Regions from separate parts of the Escherichia sp. MAL-1 genome, predicted to be linked through region 4. Evidence: predicted binding sites of a transcription regulator. Region 4 holds the regulator's gene; each other region holds the start of a gene.

Region 1 (4,218 bases), 2.2 Mb from region 4:
CAACTTGATCTGCCAATGATGGTAGAAAATAACACCAGCGCCTATGGCACCGGTTTTACCGTGACCATTGAAGCGGCTGAAGGTGTGACTACCGGTGTTTCTGCCGCTGATCGTATTACGACCGTTCGCGCAGCGATTGCCGATGGCGCAAAACCTTCTGATCTGAATCGCCCGGGCCACGTTTTCCCACTTCGCGCGCAGGCAGGTGGTGTACTGACGCGTGGCGGTCATACTGAAGCGACTATTGATTTGATGACGCTGGCAGGCTTTAAACCGGCTGGTGTGCTGTGTGAGCTGACTAATGACGATGGCACGATGGCGCGTGCACCAGAGTGCATTGAGTTTGCCAATAAACACAATATGGCGCTCGTGACTATTGAAGACCTGGTGGCATACCGTCAGGCACATGAGCGTAAAGCCAGCTGAAAACCGCTGCTTAATTACTGCCTTAATCAAGAAACCGAAGTTGTAGCTGGCTTCGGTTTTTATTTTGCCCCGCTATGCAAGATGTTAATTCCGCTTCTCTTTCTATGAGAAAATTTCATTAATATCAGGCATTCTTTTTCATTATGATCAAAATCATATAATTGTTCCGTTATTATGCGACCATATGAATATATCCGAAAAAGGATATGTGAAATTTATGCGCTAAATGTTTAGTATTGTTAAATATTAAGGGTAAAAGGATGTTTATCGCCTGGTACTGGATTGTATTGATTGCTCTGGTTGTGGTGGGTTATTTCCTGCATTTGAAACGTTATTGTCGGGCGTTTCGCCAGGACAGAGACGCACTGCTTGAAGCGCGGAACAAATACTTAAACAGTACGAGAGAAGAGACAGCCGAAAAGGTAGAATAAGGCTTTCGTGAAGCTGGCAGAAGTTGTCCATGTGCTGGACAACTTCTGATGTTGTTTTTAACCAATTCCCGCCGTTTGTAGCAGCACTAAACTGAATCCCATCACTGACATTCCACATAGTACGCCATAGCTGGGGTTATTATTAGGGTCAATCTCTTTGGCGAGCGGCATTAATTCATCAACCGAGAGCGCCACCATAATTCCTGCAACCGCCGCCATGATTGCCGCCATGACCACCGGGGAAATCATGCTACCGAGGATTAACCACGCCAGCACACCACCAAGAATTTCTGCCAATCCAGAAATCCCCGCCCACAGAATTGCCGTGCGTTTAGAACCCGTTGCTGCATAAACCGGGCCTGCAACCGCCAGACCTTCAGGAATATTGTGCAACGCGACGGCCAGTGCGATGCCAAATCCCAGCTCCAGGTTGCTGCTCGCCGTGACAAAGGTGGCAATCCCTTCCGGGAAGTTATGCAGACTGATGCCGAGAGTGAGCAGAATGGCTGTGCGCTTGATCGATTTTGGCAACGGCTGCACCGATTTTTGCATTAAATCCTGCGGATGAGCATGTGGCAACATGCGGTCCAGGCCAAAATAGCCAAGCAGACCGAAGATAAACATTCCATAACCCAACACAGGCGACATTCCTTCAGCTGCTAGTGCGGCAGGAAGCATTTCCATTAATGAGATGAGCAACATGATCCCCGCCGCAAAACCTAGCGAAAACGCCAGTAAGCGGTTCGAGGGTTTTTGCCCGAGAACGCCGAGAAACGCGCCAATAAACGTGGCTGCCCCCGCCAGTATGGTCAGAATGAGAGGTACTGACATCGACAACTCCTTATAAATCTTCACCTTCAGGCAGATCGTCAAAATAACTGATGATCATCATCATTGTTATCCGGGTTCTTACTCCGCCGAACAAGCGTATTGTGAGGATATCAAAATGACACCTTTAGTTAAGGATATCATCATGTCTTCAACACGTATGCCAGCATTGTTTTTAGGTCACGGTAGTCCGATGAACGTGCTGGAAGATAATTTGTATACCCGCAGCTGGCAGAAGTTGGGGATGACATTGCCACGCCCGCAAGCGATTGTGGTGGTTTCGGCTCACTGGTTTACCCGTGGAACAGGAGTGACCGCGATGGAGACGCCGCCCACGATTCATGACTTTGGTGGCTTCCCGCAGGCGCTGTACGATACGCATTATCCTGCTCCGGGTTCGCCTGCGCTGGCACAGCGTCTGGTTGAGCTGTTAGCGCCGATCCCGGTGACGCTGGATAAAGAAGCCTGGGGCTTTGACCACGGCTCGTGGGGCGTGCTGATTAAGATGTATCCTGACGCTGATATCCCGATGGTGCAGTTGAGTATCGACAGTAGCAAACCTGCCGCCTGGCATTTCGAAATGGGGCGCAAACTGGCAGCGCTGCGAGATGAAGGAATAATGTTGGTCGCCAGCGGTAACGTGGTGCATAACCTGCGCACAGTGAAGTGGCACGGTGATAGTTCACCGTATCCGTGGGCGACGTCGTTTAATGAGTATGTGAAAGCGAATCTGACGTGGCAAGGGCCAGTGGAACAACATCCTCTGGTGAATTACCTCGACCATGAAGGTGGCACGTTATCGAACCCAACGCCAGAGCATTATTTGCCGTTGTTGTATGTGTTAGGTGCGTGGGATGGGCAGGAGCCAATTACCATTCCGGTTGAGGGTATAGAAATGGGCAGCCTGAGTATGCTGTCGGTGCAGATAGGCTAACAATTACCGGATGGCGAGTGCCATCCGGTATCGTGGCTTATTCAACAAAAATATGTGGATAAAACCGAGACATATCCTGGGTGATCAATGCACGGTCTTCACGAATGCCAATTCCGGCGGGTTGATCGTTCACCAGCCAGCTACCAATCAGCATATAGCTGTCGCCGAATTTCGGTAACGGGTGGAATTGCTGAACAATCATTCCTTCTTCGCCATACGGACCTTCCGCTGCTTCAATGGTTTTGCCGTTCTCAATGATCGACACGTTTGCGCCTTCACGGGAGAAGATCGGCTTAACCACATATTTTTCCATTTGCGGATGATCATCTTCCGCAAAATAAGCGGGCAGCAGGTTCGGGTGATTCGGGAACATCTCCCACAACAGCGGTAGAAGTGCCTTGTTGGAGATAATGCTCTTCCACGCCGGTTCCAGCCAGCGTACGCCTGCATCCTCCAGCTTGGTGGAGAACATCTCACGCAGCATAAACTCCCACGGATACAGCTTGAACAGGTTGGAAATAACCTGATCCTGTAAATCCGTGAACTGACCTTTTTCGCCTAAACCGATATCGTCAATGTAGAGGAACTCGGTAGCGATTTCAGCTTCCGTCGCGCAGTCCTGCAAATACTGAATGGTTCCGCGATCTTCCACCGTGTCGCGACAGCAGGTGAGATGCAGCAACTGGAAGCCATACTGTTCACGCAACTCAACGAAGCGATCGATCAGTTTTTCTTGCAGACTGTTAAACTGGTCGCTGCCCTCCGGCAAGTTACCGGCGTTAAGCTGATCTTCCAGCCAGATCCACTGAAAGAACGCCGCCTCGTATAGTGACGTTGGCGTATCGGCGTTATTTTCCAGAAGTTTAGGTTCGCCAGTGCCATCCCACGCCAGATCAAGACGCGAATAAAGCGATGGCTGGTGCGTCAGCCATGACTGGCGCACAAAACTCCAGGTGTGTTTTGGAATGCGGAATTTGGTCATCAGCTCATCGCTGGCGATCACTTTTTCCACCACTTTCAGGCACATCTGGTGCAGTTCGGCGGTGACTTCTTCCAGCTTTTCAACCTGGGCGAGGGTCAACTTGTAGTAAGCATCTTCACACCAGTACGGCTCGCCGTACATGGTGTGAAAATTGAAACCGTATTCGTGGGCTTTCTCACGCCAGTCCGGGCGCTCGGTAATACTGACTCTTTCCATCGGTATCAGCCACCCATTGAACGAGAAGAGGTACCGGTTGCACTACGCTGCATAGTGCTTTGTTTGGCAACAGATTCACCAAAACCGCCACGGGTAACGGTAGTGGTGGTCGCCGGTTTTGGTGCCATTGCCGTCTTCGGTACGGTCATGGTGCGGCCTGGCTGGGCTGCGCCATAGTTTTTACCCGTCGCGTCGGTATATTTACCGTAAGCCGGACTGGCTGGGTTTTTCGAGGAGAACAGCGGCTGCTGTGCAAATCCCGCGCCGCCGCCCATCAGACGCCCCATCATGTAACCGGCCATCAGCGGCATCCAGAAACTCCCGCTGGATTGCTGGGCCTGCGCCTGGTTTTCTGGTGCCATGCCAGCCTGGGCTGGTGCCTGCTGGCACTGACCTTCACC
Region 2 (4,218 bases), 1.9 Mb from region 4:
ACTTCAGCACCACAGCCTGCACCGGATGTGAAACCGGCACCGGACGTTAAACCGGCTCCTGATGTTCAGCCAGCCCCAGCTGATAAGTCAAACGACAACTATGCTGTCGTAGCCTGGAAAGGTCAGGAAGGTTCTTCTACATGGTACGTTATCTATAACGGCGGCATTTATAAGAACGCCTGGTGGGTAGGCGCGGCAAATTGCCCAGGCGATGCGAAAGAAAACGATGCCAGAAACCCATGGCGTTATGTTCGCGCGGCAACGGCAACAGAAATCAGCCAGTATGGTAACCCTGGCTCCTGTTCCGTTAAGCTGGATAATAATGGCGGTGCTGTGACTCCGGTTGATCCAACTCCGGAAACACCGGTGACCCCAACTCCGGATAACAGCGAGCCATCAACACCAGCGGATAGCGTTAACGATTACTCATTGCAAGCGTGGAGCGGCCAGGAAGGTAGCGAAATTTACCATGTTATTTTCAATGGTAATGTTTACAAGAACGCCTGGTGGGTTGGGTCTAAAGATTGCCCACGGGGTACCAGCGCTGAAAACTCCAATAACCCATGGCGTCTCGAGCGTACAGCTACCGCTGCGGAATTGAGTCAGTACGGTAACCCGACTACCTGTGAAATTGATAACGGCGGCGTCATTGTTGCGGATGGTTTCCAGGCCAGCAAAGCGTACAGCGCGGACAGCATCGTAGATTATAACGATGCACATTATAAAACTTCTGTCGATCAAGACGCATGGGGCTTTGTCCCGGGCGGCGATAACCCGTGGAAGAAATACGAACCGGCGAAAGCATGGTCCGCATCCACTGTGTACGTGAAAGGTGATCGCGTTGTTGTTGATGGGCAGGCTTATGAAGCGCTGTTCTGGACGCAAAGTGACAACCCTGCTCTGGTGGCGAACCAAAACGCCACCGGTAGCAATAGCCGCCCGTGGAAGCCGTTAGGTAAGGCTCAGAGCTATAGCAACGAAGAGCTGAATAATGCGCCGCAGTTTAATCCAGAAACGCTTTATGCCAGCGATACGCTGATTCGCTTTAACGGTGTGAACTACATTTCTCAGAGTAAAGTGCAGAAAGTTTCTCCTTCTGACAGCAACCCGTGGCGTGTTTTTGTTGACTGGACCGGAACCAAAGAGCGCGTAGGTACGCCGAAGAAAGCGTGGCCGAAACACGTTTATGCACCGTATGTCGACTTTACGCTGAATACGATCCCGGATCTGGCTGCGCTGGCTAAGAATCATAACGTCAACCACTTCACGCTGGCGTTTGTGGTGAGTAAAGATGCGAACACCTGTCTGCCGACATGGGGTACCGCTTACGGTATGCAGAATTACGCTCAGTACAGCAAAATCAAAGCTCTGCGTGAGGCTGGCGGCGATGTGATGCTGTCTATCGGTGGTGCTAACAACGCTCCGCTGGCTGCTTCCTGTAAGAACGTAGACGATCTGATGCAGCATTATTATGACATCGTTGATAACCTGAACCTCAAAGTCCTGGACTTCGATATCGAAGGCACCTGGGTTGCGGATCAGGCATCTATTGAACGTCGTAACCTTGCTGTGAAGAAAGTGCAGGATAAATGGAAGTCAGAAGGCAAAGATATTGCTATCTGGTACACCTTGCCAATTCTGCCGACTGGCCTGACGCCGGAAGGGATGAATGTCCTGAGCGATGCCAAAGCGAAAGGTGTTGAGCTGGCGGGTGTGAACGTGATGACAATGGACTACGGTAACGCGATTTGTCAGTCTGCAAATACCGAAGGCCAGAACATTCACGGTAAGTGTGCAACGTCTGCGATTGCCAACCTGCATTCACAATTGAAAGGCCTCCATCCCAATAAGAGCGATGCAGAAATTGACGCTATGATGGGTACCACGCCGATGGTTGGCGTGAACGACGTTCAGGGCGAGGTGTTCTATCTCTCTGATGCTCGTCTGGTCATGCAGGATGCGCAGAAGCGTAATCTCGGTATGGTTGGTATCTGGTCAATCGCGCGCGACCTGCCGGGCGGCACTAACCTGTCTCCGGAATTCCACGGCCTGACTAAAGAACAGGCACCGAAGTACGCATTTAGCGAAATCTTCGCGCCGTTTACTAAGCAATAAATGTGTTGGCGATACCTTCCAGTATCGCCGCATTTTTTGTCAATGGGCTACTTTTGGTAGCCCATTATTTTTATTCATATTTCTATTCTTTGCTTAAAAAAGAGTCTTTCCGTAATTGAAATAAGAACTATTTTCATTTATTTTTGAAGAAAGTATACGGGAGTCTCTATGTACGTTTGTCTTTGTAATGGTATCAGCGATAAAAAAATTCGTCAGGCTGTGCGCCAGTTTTCCCCTCACTCGTTCCAGCAATTAAAAAAATTTATTCCGGTCGGCAATCAGTGCGGTAAATGTGTCCGGGCCGCGCGTGAAGTGATGGAGGATGAATTAATGCAGCTGCCGGAGTTTAAGGAGTCCGCATAAACGGAGTGTGTTTTTTGACTTACTCGTAAGCCGTTCTACTCTTCAAAGAGTGGAAGCGAAGGAGTCAAAAAATGAAAGGTGATACTAAAGTTATAAATTATCTCAACAAACTGTTGGGAAATGAGCTTGTCGCAATCAATCAGTACTTTCTCCATGCCCGAATGTTTAAAAACTGGGGTCTCAAACGTCTCAATGATGTGGAGTATCATGAATCCATTGATGAGATGAAACACGCCGATCGTTATATTGAGCGCATTCTTTTTCTGGAAGGTCTTCCAAACTTACAGGACCTGGGCAAACTGAACATTGGTGAAGATGTTGAGGAAATGCTGCGTTCTGATCTGGCACTTGAGCTGGATGGCGCGAAGAATTTGCGTGAGGCAATTGGTTATGCCGATAGCGTTCATGATTACGTCAGCCGCGATATGATGATAGAAATTTTGCGTGATGAAGAAGGCCATATCGACTGGCTGGAAACGGAACTTGATCTGATTCAGAAGATGGGCCTGCAAAATTATCTGCAAGCACAGATCCGCGAAGAAGGTTGAGCCGTGTCGGGAGGGAGAACCCTCCCGGTTAATAAGAGATCCAGGCCAGATACCCCAGGTTTATCATGCTGCCGAGCGCAAGCCACGGGCCGAATGCGATAGTGGTTATAGTCCGGCGTTGCAGAAGTTGTGAAACGATGGCGTAACCAATGCCACCCAGCGAGGCAATCAGCAGTATCATTGGCAACGTTTGCCAGCCACACCATGCGCCTGCAGCGGCCAGTAGCTTGAAATCACCGTAGCCCAATCCCTCTTTGTGACAAACTAACCAGACGCCCCAGTAAACACACCACAGCACCCCATAGCCCGCTACCGCGCCGTAAACCGCATCATGTAAATCAATTAATCCATACTGCGCATTAAATACCAAGCCAAGCCAGAGCAGCGGTAAGGTGAGTTTGTCGGGCAGGAGCTGAGTGCGAAAATCAATAACACTGAGCGTGAGTACGAAACAGAAATAGAGAAAGAGTGCGCCAGTCACGATGGGCGTGAAAGGTGCCAGGGCGCAGGCGATAGCAGCAGCAACACAAAGTATCAGGGGCACTGTATCATGCCAGGCATATTTTTTTTGCCTGAAATGAACCAATACCTGGCGAAACGTTAACGCCGTTTTATCCTCCAACGGCGAGAGGTGATAGGCGATGGCATTAACAAAATAACCTGCAATAAAACCAACCAGAATGAAGAGCGGCAGTAGCATTGTCATTATTGTTGCTCCCTGAAGGACAAATGCCTGAGGGTGATCTCTTCGTTTCCGGCAAGAGTAAACTGAAGGTCTTCAATAACAATACCGTATGTTACCTGTGCCGTAGTGAGCCAGCGGGAGACGTTTTCGAGGGGAGCTGTGACAGGATGAATTGTCAGAGTATTGTCCGGGCCGTTTTCCAGCGTGATAGCCAAATTCTCACGTTTTGCTTCCTCGAGAAGGATATTTTTGATGGGCTGCGTAAGCGCAGGATGACCGAGTAAACCATGGGTGCTCGCTTGATCCTGCATCCATTTGATGTCCTTCTTAATTTTTTGCGCGTGGGACTGATGCTCTGCAATGTAGGTATCTATCGGTTTTATCACCCCAAGCCAACAAAAAACGCCGAGCGAGAGAACCGCCAGTGCCGCAACGATCTGTTTTTCCGATGTGGATTTTTCTGCCCACCATGATTTAATCATTTCCCTGAGTTCCTTACTGTCCATA
Region 3 (4,218 bases), 1.8 Mb from region 4:
CAACCGTTGCCTGCCAGTTATCTTCATGCACGCCAATTGGCTTGAAGACCGGGGTGATCACCCGGCTGACGGACGCCAGCGCCGAGTCGTTGATGTTATCGACGATTTTCCCGCTCAGCGAGAAGCTGTTGAAAGCGCTCAGGAAAATGCTGACGATGATGATCACTTTACCAGCACGCAGAACGAAGCCTTTTAGACGCTGCCAGGTCTGGATAATCAGGCTTTTAACGTGTGGTACATGATAGACCGGCAACTCCATGACAAACGGCGTCGCTTCACCGCGCATGATGGTGTACTTGAGCATCAGGCCAGTCAGCACCGCCATCACAATACCCAGCATATACAGCGAGAAGACCGCCAGCGCACCGTTCTGCCCGAAGAAGGCAGCCGCGAATACTGCGAAGATAGCCAGACGCGCGCCGCAGGACATAAACGGTGCCATCATGATGGTCATCAGACGTTCACGCGGTGCATCAAGCGTACGTGCACCCATTACCGACGGTACGTTACAACCGAAACCGACGATCAGCGGCACAAAGGATTTCCCCGGCAAGCCCAGCGCCTGCATCAGACGGTCCATCACAAACGCCGCACGCGCCATATACCCGGAGTCCTCAAGGAAGGAGAGGAACAGGTACATCATGCCAATCTGCGGCACCAGTGGCAGCACGGTGTTAATGCCGCCACCCAGGCCCTGGGCGAGGAAGATAGTCAGCCAGTCCGGGAAGTGGAGCGTGTAGCCAATCCATTGAATACCATGCACAAATAGCGCCACGGAGCCGACGTCAAACAGCGGCTGTAACGCCCCGCCGATGTTGATAGCCAGCAGGAACATCAGGTACATCACAAAGAGGAAAATCGGCAGACCGAGGAAACGGTTGAGCACGATTTTATCTACCGCAGTGGTGAAACGGCTGGGTTCTGCCGTCAGGGTGTTGCTTACCACATCACAGATGGCAGCAATGCACTGGTAACGCGCATCGGCAATGTGCAGCGCCGGATCGTCCATCTCATTACGCAGACGGGCGAGGGCGGCATCCAGATGCTGCGACGCTTCACCGGCGTAGGCGCGGCTGTAGATATCGCCTTCCAGCATTTGCAGGCCCAGCCAGCGACGTTGTTTCAGCGGGATGTCGGAAGGCATCACTTTTGCCAGTGAATCTGCTTCGTTGAGCAGCGGCTGTGCGTAATGCACCAGTTCCACATTCTCGTTAGCTTTATAGCGATCAATCGCCAGCTTGAGCGCTTCAATACCGCGACCACGGGTTGAAACCAGCGGGATCACCGGACAGCCCAGACGCGCCGACAGAGCATCAATTTCAATACGAATATTTTGCTTCTCGGCAATGTCGAGCATGTTCAGTGCCACAATGCAGGGAATGCCGAGTTCCAGCAGTTGTAGCGTCAGGTACAGGTTACGCTCAAGGTTAGACGCATCCACCACGTTAATCAGCAGGTCGGCGTCGCCACTCAAAATGTAGTGACAGGCGATTTGCTCATCGAGCGAGGTCTGCGATGAGATGGTGGTCAGAGAATAGGTGCCGGGCAGGTCCACCAGCGTGACCTGATGATCGGTGGTGGAGAATTGCCCTTCTTTACGTTCGACGGTAACGCCAGCCCAGTTACCTACACGCTGACGTGCGCCAGTGAGCTGGTTAAATAAGGTTGTCTTGCCAGAATTTGGATTACCAATTAAGCCTATGGTTAATTTTTTCATTGTTGTTATCACCGTATTAACAGGAAACCGCTTCCACTTCTAATAAGGCCAGATCTTTTTTGCGTAATACCAGGCTCACACGACGGGTTTCGATATGAATGGGGTCGCCGAGTGGAGCGACGCGCACCACATTAAAAGAGGAGCCAGGTAACATGCCAAGAGAAAGCAGTTTTTGGCGATATGCCGGGCTGATTTCACGGGAAAAGCCAGTGATTTTCCACGCAGTATCTGGAGTGTATTGCATAGGTGCCTACTTGTTTCTCATTAACTGGATAACTACCTCATGGGGCGTTTGACAGCGACATGAGACCAGATGATTTGCCAACAAAGGAGAGATTAAATAATCAACAACACAATGATAATGAGAATGGTTTCTATCAGCAATACTTAAAATGTGTGCGAATGTTGGTTTGAATAATAATCTGACTCAATGTTGATGTGGCTCAAGGTTATATCGCAGCGAAAATATAATTCGAATAGTGAATTACCCGGACTGGCTAATGTTTAATTAAGGTTTCAGTTGTTAATGAAGTGATAAATATTGCCGGAATATATTATGAGTTTGGTTGTGGAATAAAAAGGCCGGAGATATTCTCCGGCACTTTTATGTCAGGCAAGGCGTTCGTTGCCAGATGCGGCGTGAACGCCTTATCGCGCAGGTTTAGGGGCCAGTCCGGGCGTTTAACGTTTTTTGCCCATTGCCGCCGCCAGCGCATCCATCATCGCGCTATTACCGGCAGGCTGCGCTTCACGACCGCGTGGTTTGGCTGCCGGGCGGTTGTTTTGCGGGCGTTCATTACCGCCGCCGCGACGGGCGTTGGTTTCGCCAGGCTGCTCGTCCAGACGCATAGTCAGGGCGATACGTTTACGCTGAAGATCCACTTCCAGCACTTTCACCTTCACAATGTCGCCCGCTTTCACCACGGTATGCGGATCTTCCACAAACTTGTTCGACAATGAAGAGATGTGAACCAGGCCGTCCTGATGCACGCCGATATCGACAAACGCGCCAAAGTTGGTGACGTTGGTCACCGCACCTTCGAGGATCATACCCGGTTGCAGGTCGTTCATTGTCTCGACGCCATCGGCAAACTGAGCGGTTTTAAATTCCGGACGCGGATCGCGACCCGGTTTTTCCAGCTCTTTGATGATGTCAGTTACTGTCGGCACACCGAATTTTTCATCAGTAAAGTCAGACGCTTTCAGGTTACGCAGTTCGCTGCTGTTACCCATCAGATCTTTCAGTGCCTGCTGTGTTGCTGCCAGAATGCGTTCCACCACCGGATAGGCTTCCGGGTGGACGGTAGAAGCATCCAGCGGGTTATCACCGTGGTTAATGCGCAAGAAGCCCGCGCACTGCTCGAAGGCTTTCGGCCCCAGACGGCTGACTTTCAGCAGTTGCTGACGGTTCTGGAACTGGCCGTTCTCATCGCGCCAGGTCACGATGTTTTGCGCCATCATGCGCGTCAGGCCCGCCACGCGGGTTAACAGCGGAACAGAAGCAGTGTTGAGATCGACGCCAACGGCGTTTACGCAGTCTTCTACTACTGCGTCCAGTTTGCGGGCCAGTTGCGTCTGGCTGACGTCATGCTGATACTGACCTACGCCGATAGATTTCGGATCGATTTTCACCAGCTCCGCCAGCGGATCCTGCAAACGGCGGGCGATAGACACCGCGCCACGCAGCGAAACGTCGAGATCCGGGAACTCCTGCGCTGCCAGCTCGGAAGCTGAGTAAACCGACGCGCCAGCTTCGCTGACGATCACTTTCTGTGCGGTCACTTTCGGGAACTGCTTCTGCACGTCGAGATAGAAACGTTCAGTTTCGCGGGAAGCTGTACCGTTGCCGATCGCCACCAGTTCAACGTTATGTTTTTCACACAAGGCAGCAACGGTCATCGCTGCTTTTGCGGCTTGTCCGGTGTGCGGGTAAATGGTATCGGTCGCTACCAGTTTGCCAGTGGCATCGACCACCGCCACTTTTACCCCAGTACGCAGACCCGGATCGAGGCCCATCGTTGCACGCAGTCCGGCAGGGGCCGCCATCAGCAGATCGTGCAGGTTACGGGCAAAGACGTTGATTGCTTCATCTTCCGCGCGTTCGCGCACGGTACCCATCAGTTCGGTTTCCAGATGCATCAGCACCTTGATGCGCCAGGTCCAGCTCACTACGCCTTTGCGCCAGCTATCCGCCGGGGCATTGTTCAGGCGTAGGCCAAGGTGATCCATGATGATTTGCTCGCAATAGCTCTCTTTGGGCGGCTCATCGAACTGCGGATCGGCATTCAGCGAAAGCTGGAGTACGCCTTCGTTACGCCCACGGAACATCGCCAGCGCGCGGTGAGAAGGCACCGTGGACAACGGTTCGTGATGATCGAAATAGTCGCGGAATTTCGCCCCTTCCTCTTCTTTACCGCTCACCACCGTAGAAACCAAATGCGCGTTCTTCCACAGATAATCACGCACTTTCGCCAGCAGCGCGGCATCTTCGGCAAACCGTT
Region 4 (4,218 bases):
CGGATAAGGCGTTCACGCCGCATCCGGCAAGAAACAACAAACAATCCAAAACGCCGCGTTCAGCGGCGTTTTTTCTACTTTTCTTCGCGAATTAATTCCGCTTCGCAATTTATCCATAAAATAAATTTAAAATAACAAAACATAATTAAATAAAATGTAACCGCTTTCATCTTGCTGGAATTTCACGCTTTTATTCTTCTGCAAGCCTTTCAACCGCAAACTTAAGCCTTGTAACAAAAATCATCAAAATATGTGCGGTTGCTCATGTTCTTACATTCTGGTTACAGAAAGAGATTGATAATTCGCGTCGCGAAAAATAGTCTGTTCCTGTAGTCAGCGAGACTTTTCTCAACGCTACTTTTTTAATTTTTATTTTTTCGCTGTTCACCTTTGGTGCAGCAATTTATACGTCAAAGAGGATTAACCCATGCGTACGTTTAGTGGCAAACGTAGTACGCTGGCGCTGGCTATCGCCGGTGTTACAGCAATGTCGGGCTTTATGGCAATGCCGGAGGCTCGCGCCGAAGGATTCATCGACGATTCAACCTTAACCGGCGGTATATATTACTGGCAGCGTGAACGCGACCGTAAAGATGTTACCGACGGCGACAAATACAAAACCAACCTTTCTCACTCCACCTGGAATGCCAACCTCGATTTTCAGTCTGGTTATGCTGCTGATATGTTCGGCCTTGATATTGCCGCGTTTACGGCGATTGAAATGGCGGAAAACGGCGACAGCTCTCACCCGAACGAAATCGCGTTTTCAAAAAGTAATAAAGCCTATGACGAAGACTGGTCCGGCGACAAAAGCGGTATAAGCCTGTATAAAGCAGCGGCCAAATTTAAATACGGTCCGGTTTGGGCGAGGGCAGGTTATATTCAGCCAACCGGTCAGACGCTGTTAGCGCCTCACTGGAGCTTTATGCCGGGTACTTATCAGGGTGCGGAAGCCGGAGCGAATTTTGATTACGGCGATGCCGGTGCGTTGAGTTTCTCCTACATGTGGACCAACGAATACAAAGCGCCGTGGCATCTGGAAATGGATGAGTTTTATCAGAACGATAAAACCACCAAAGTTGATTATCTGCACTCCCTTGGGGCGAAATACGACTTCAAAAATAACTTCGTACTGGAAGCGGCTTTTGGTCAGGCGGAAGGGTATATCGATCAATATTTTGCCAAAGCCAGCTACAAATTTGATATCGCCGGTAGCCCGTTAACCACCAGCTACCAGTTCTACGGTACCCGCGATAAAGTTGACGATCGCAGCGTCAACGACCTTTATGACGGCACCGCCTGGCTGCAGGCGTTGACCTTTGGTTACCGGGCGGCTGACGTAGTGGATTTGCGCCTCGAAGGCACCTGGGTTAAGGCTGACGGTCAGCAGGGATACTTCCTGCAACGTATGACTCCAACCTACGCTTCCTCAAACGGTCGCCTGGATATCTGGTGGGACAACCGTTCTGACTTCAACGCCAACGGCGAAAAAGCAGTCTTCTTCGGTGCGATGTATGACCTGAAAAACTGGAATCTTCCAGGCTTCGCCATCGGCGCTTCCTACGTTTACGCATGGGATGCTAAACCTGCGACCTGGCAGAGCAATCCGGATGCGTACTACGACAAAAACCGGACTATTGAAGAGTCTGCATACAGCCTGGATGCGGTCTATACCATTCAGGACGGTCGCGCCAAAGGCACGATGTTCAAACTGCACTTCACCGAATACGACAACCACTCCGACATCCCAAGCTGGGGCGGTGGTTACGGCAACATCTTCCAGGATGAGCGTGACGTAAAATTTATGGTAATCGCACCATTCACCATCTTCTGATGCCCGACGCGGCAGGTTTTGTGCCTGCCGCACGTTTGAGGAATTTGCTATGAAAAAACTGATTCTCATCGCCATGATGGCATCGGGGCTGGTAGCTTGTGCGCAATCAACCGCACCACAGGAAGACAGCCGTCTGAAAGAGGCATACAGCGCCTGTATCAACACCGCGCAAGGTTCGCCGGAAAAAATTGAAGCCTGCCAGAGCGTGTTAAACGTGCTGAAGAAAGAGAAACAACATCAGCAGTTTGCCGACCAGGAAAGTGTCCGCGTACTGGATTATCAGCAGTGTCTGCGTGCAACGCAAACCGGAAATGATCAGGCGGTGAAAGCCGATTGTGATAAGGTCTGGCAGGAAATTCGCAGTAATAACAAATAAGTGAGAGCTGTAACTCTCGCTTTTCTTATTTCCCTTGCATAAAAAAGCCAACCCGCAGGTTGGCTTTTCTCGTTCAGGCTGGCTTATTTGCCTTCGTGCGCGTGCTCATCTTCGCGGCAATCGCCTTCGGCACAGTGACCGTAAAGATAGAGACTGTGGTTAGTCAGGCGAATGCCATGTTTTGCGGCAATTTCACGCTGACGCGCTTCGATGGAATCATCACTAAATTCGATAACCTTGCCGCAGTCGAGGCAGATCAGGTGATCGTGGTGATGTTGCTGTGTCAGTTCAAATACGGATTTACCGCCTTCAAAATTGTGGCGGGTGACGATACCAGCGTCGTCAAACTGGTTCAGTACGCGATATACCGTAGCCAGACCAATTTCTTCACCCATATCGATCAGACGTTTGTATAAATCTTCCGCACTGACGTGATGGTTGTCCGGCTCCTGAAGAACTTCCAGGATTTTTAAACGAGGAAGCGTTACTTTCAGGCCAGCTTTCTTTAGGGCGGTATTGTTATCAGTCATGCGGAATCTGTCCTGTTACTAAGCGGTTCACTTCATTAGAAGAAGTGACAGAATTTGCTCTTGAGATAATGCGTATCATTATAGAATTGCCACGCCTAAATGAAAACCACAAGTCCCTGGCAAATATTGTTAATAAAAACGTGGCATAGCTTACATTTACAACGGCAAGGCCACTTGAACACCGGGACATTGTACAGGTACAACAGCAAAAGTTACAAATTTGTAGCAATTATTTTGATTGGCATTATCTATTAATACGGCGTAGACATGAGTCTACGCCGCATCACATCAGGCATTGAGAATTTCGTCGAGATGCAACTCTTCAGAAATCTGTTTAACCCATTTTTCTACACGTTCAGCGGTCAGTTCCGGCTGACGGTCTTCGTCGATAGCCAGACCGACAAAGTGGTCGTCATCTGCCAGACCTTTTGATGCTTCGAAATGATAGCCCGCAGTTGGCCAGTGACCAACGATGGTTGCACCGCGCGGTTGAATGATGTCGCGGATGGTGCCCAATGCGTCGCAGAAATATTCGGCGTAATCTTCCTGGTCACCACAACCAAACAGCGCAACCAGTTTGCCATTGAAATCAATCTCTTCGAGAGTCGGGAAGAAGTCATCCCAGTCACACTGCGCTTCGCCGTAATACCAGGTTGGGATGCCCAGCAGCAGAATGTCATAAGCTTCCAGATCTTCTTTGCTGCTTTTTGCAATGTCATGGACATCGGCAACGTCTTTACCAAGCTGTTTTTGAATCATTTTTGCGATATTTTCGGTATTACCGGTGTCGCTGCCGAAAAAGATGCCAGTGATAGCCATGAGTGAAATAACCTCTTGAAACTTATTGAAATGGGGGTGGAAAATTGCCCACGGATAAAGGCAATCATAGCAGAACAGGCAGTCTTGCGGAATCAGCAAACGAGCAGGACTGCACACTGTGCTACATGAAAGTGGAAATTTAAACGATGCCCTGACTACGCAGCGCCGCCAGTTGCTGCATTAACATCTCTTCGATCAGTTCGCTACGGCTCATATTGCGCGATTCCGCCAGCTCGTTCAGCGCCTCGACAGCTTCCGCGTTCAGCTTCAGTTCGACACGCTTAAGGCCACGTACTTTGTCGCGTTTTAGTTGGTTGCGTTTATTAATACGCAGCTGTTCATCGCGCGAAAGCGGATTAGTTTTCGGTCGTCCCGGTCGACGCTCGTGCGCGAACAGATCTAATGTCGTACGGTCCGTTTGTTCTTTGGCCATGATCTTGGTGACTTCGGGGGAAACAATCAGCCAGGCCTCTGCCCGGATGGATAGCGCGCCATAATACATCAGCGCGATGAGTCACGCCAACGCCCACGCGCGGAAAGCGACGCGGACGCTGGGTTTTTAATCAGTTGCGTTAATCATTGAGATAGCGACGGATAGCGCGTAATACCGCATCTGGTTTTTCAGCATGGACCCAGTGACCCGCGCCTGCAATGACATG

What was found. The regulator Fur, encoded in region 4, represses iron uptake genes when iron is present. The targets are predictions, from matches to a motif close to ATAATAATGAGAACNACTATCAA.
Region 1: a site for Fur is predicted at 1,736-1,758, ahead of zupT (zinc transporter ZupT). Genes of this name have one in related genera too.
Region 2: a site for Fur is predicted at 2,230-2,252, ahead of bfd (bacterioferritin-associated ferredoxin). Genes of this name have one in related genera too.
Region 3: a site for Fur is predicted at 2,073-2,095, ahead of feoA (ferrous iron transporter A). Genes of this name have one in related genera too.

The regions. Positions count from the first base shown of each region.
Region 1 is NZ_CM129609.1:703,712-707,929, forward strand. It holds gene ribB (3,4-dihydroxy-2-butanone-4-phosphate synthase) at 1-426, shown strand, start outside; gene yqiD (protein YqiD) at 687-857, shown strand; gene zupT (zinc transporter ZupT) at 915-1,688, opposite strand; gene ygiD (4,5-DOPA-extradiol-dioxygenase) at 1,831-2,619, shown strand; gene ACU8XX_RS03475 (glutathionylspermidine synthase family protein) at 2,657-3,817, opposite strand; gene ACU8XX_RS03480 (DUF1190 family protein) at 3,823-4,218, opposite strand, start outside.
Region 2 is NZ_CM129609.1:415,696-419,913, forward strand. It holds gene chiA (bifunctional chitinase/lysozyme) at 1-2,115, shown strand, start outside; gene bfd (bacterioferritin-associated ferredoxin) at 2,284-2,478, shown strand; gene bfr (bacterioferritin) at 2,550-3,026, shown strand; gene gspO (prepilin peptidase GspO) at 3,055-3,732, opposite strand; gene gspM (type II secretion system protein GspM) at 3,732-4,193, opposite strand; gene gspL (type II secretion system protein GspL) at 4,190-4,218, opposite strand, start outside.
Region 3 is NZ_CM129609.1:341,560-345,777, forward strand. It holds gene feoB (Fe(2+) transporter permease subunit FeoB) at 1-1,717, opposite strand, end outside; gene feoA (ferrous iron transporter A) at 1,734-1,961, opposite strand; gene ACU8XX_RS01580 (Tex family protein) at 2,399-4,218, opposite strand, start outside.
Region 4 is NZ_CM129609.1:3,438,693-3,442,910, reverse strand. It holds gene chiP (chitoporin ChiP) at 428-1,834, shown strand; gene chiQ (ChiQ/YbfN family lipoprotein) at 1,884-2,210, shown strand; gene fur (ferric iron uptake transcriptional regulator) at 2,294-2,740, opposite strand; gene uof (fur leader peptide) at 2,733-2,819, opposite strand; gene fldA (flavodoxin FldA) at 3,029-3,559, opposite strand; gene ybfE (LexA regulated protein) at 3,699-3,992, opposite strand; gene ybfF (esterase) at 4,132-4,218, opposite strand, start outside.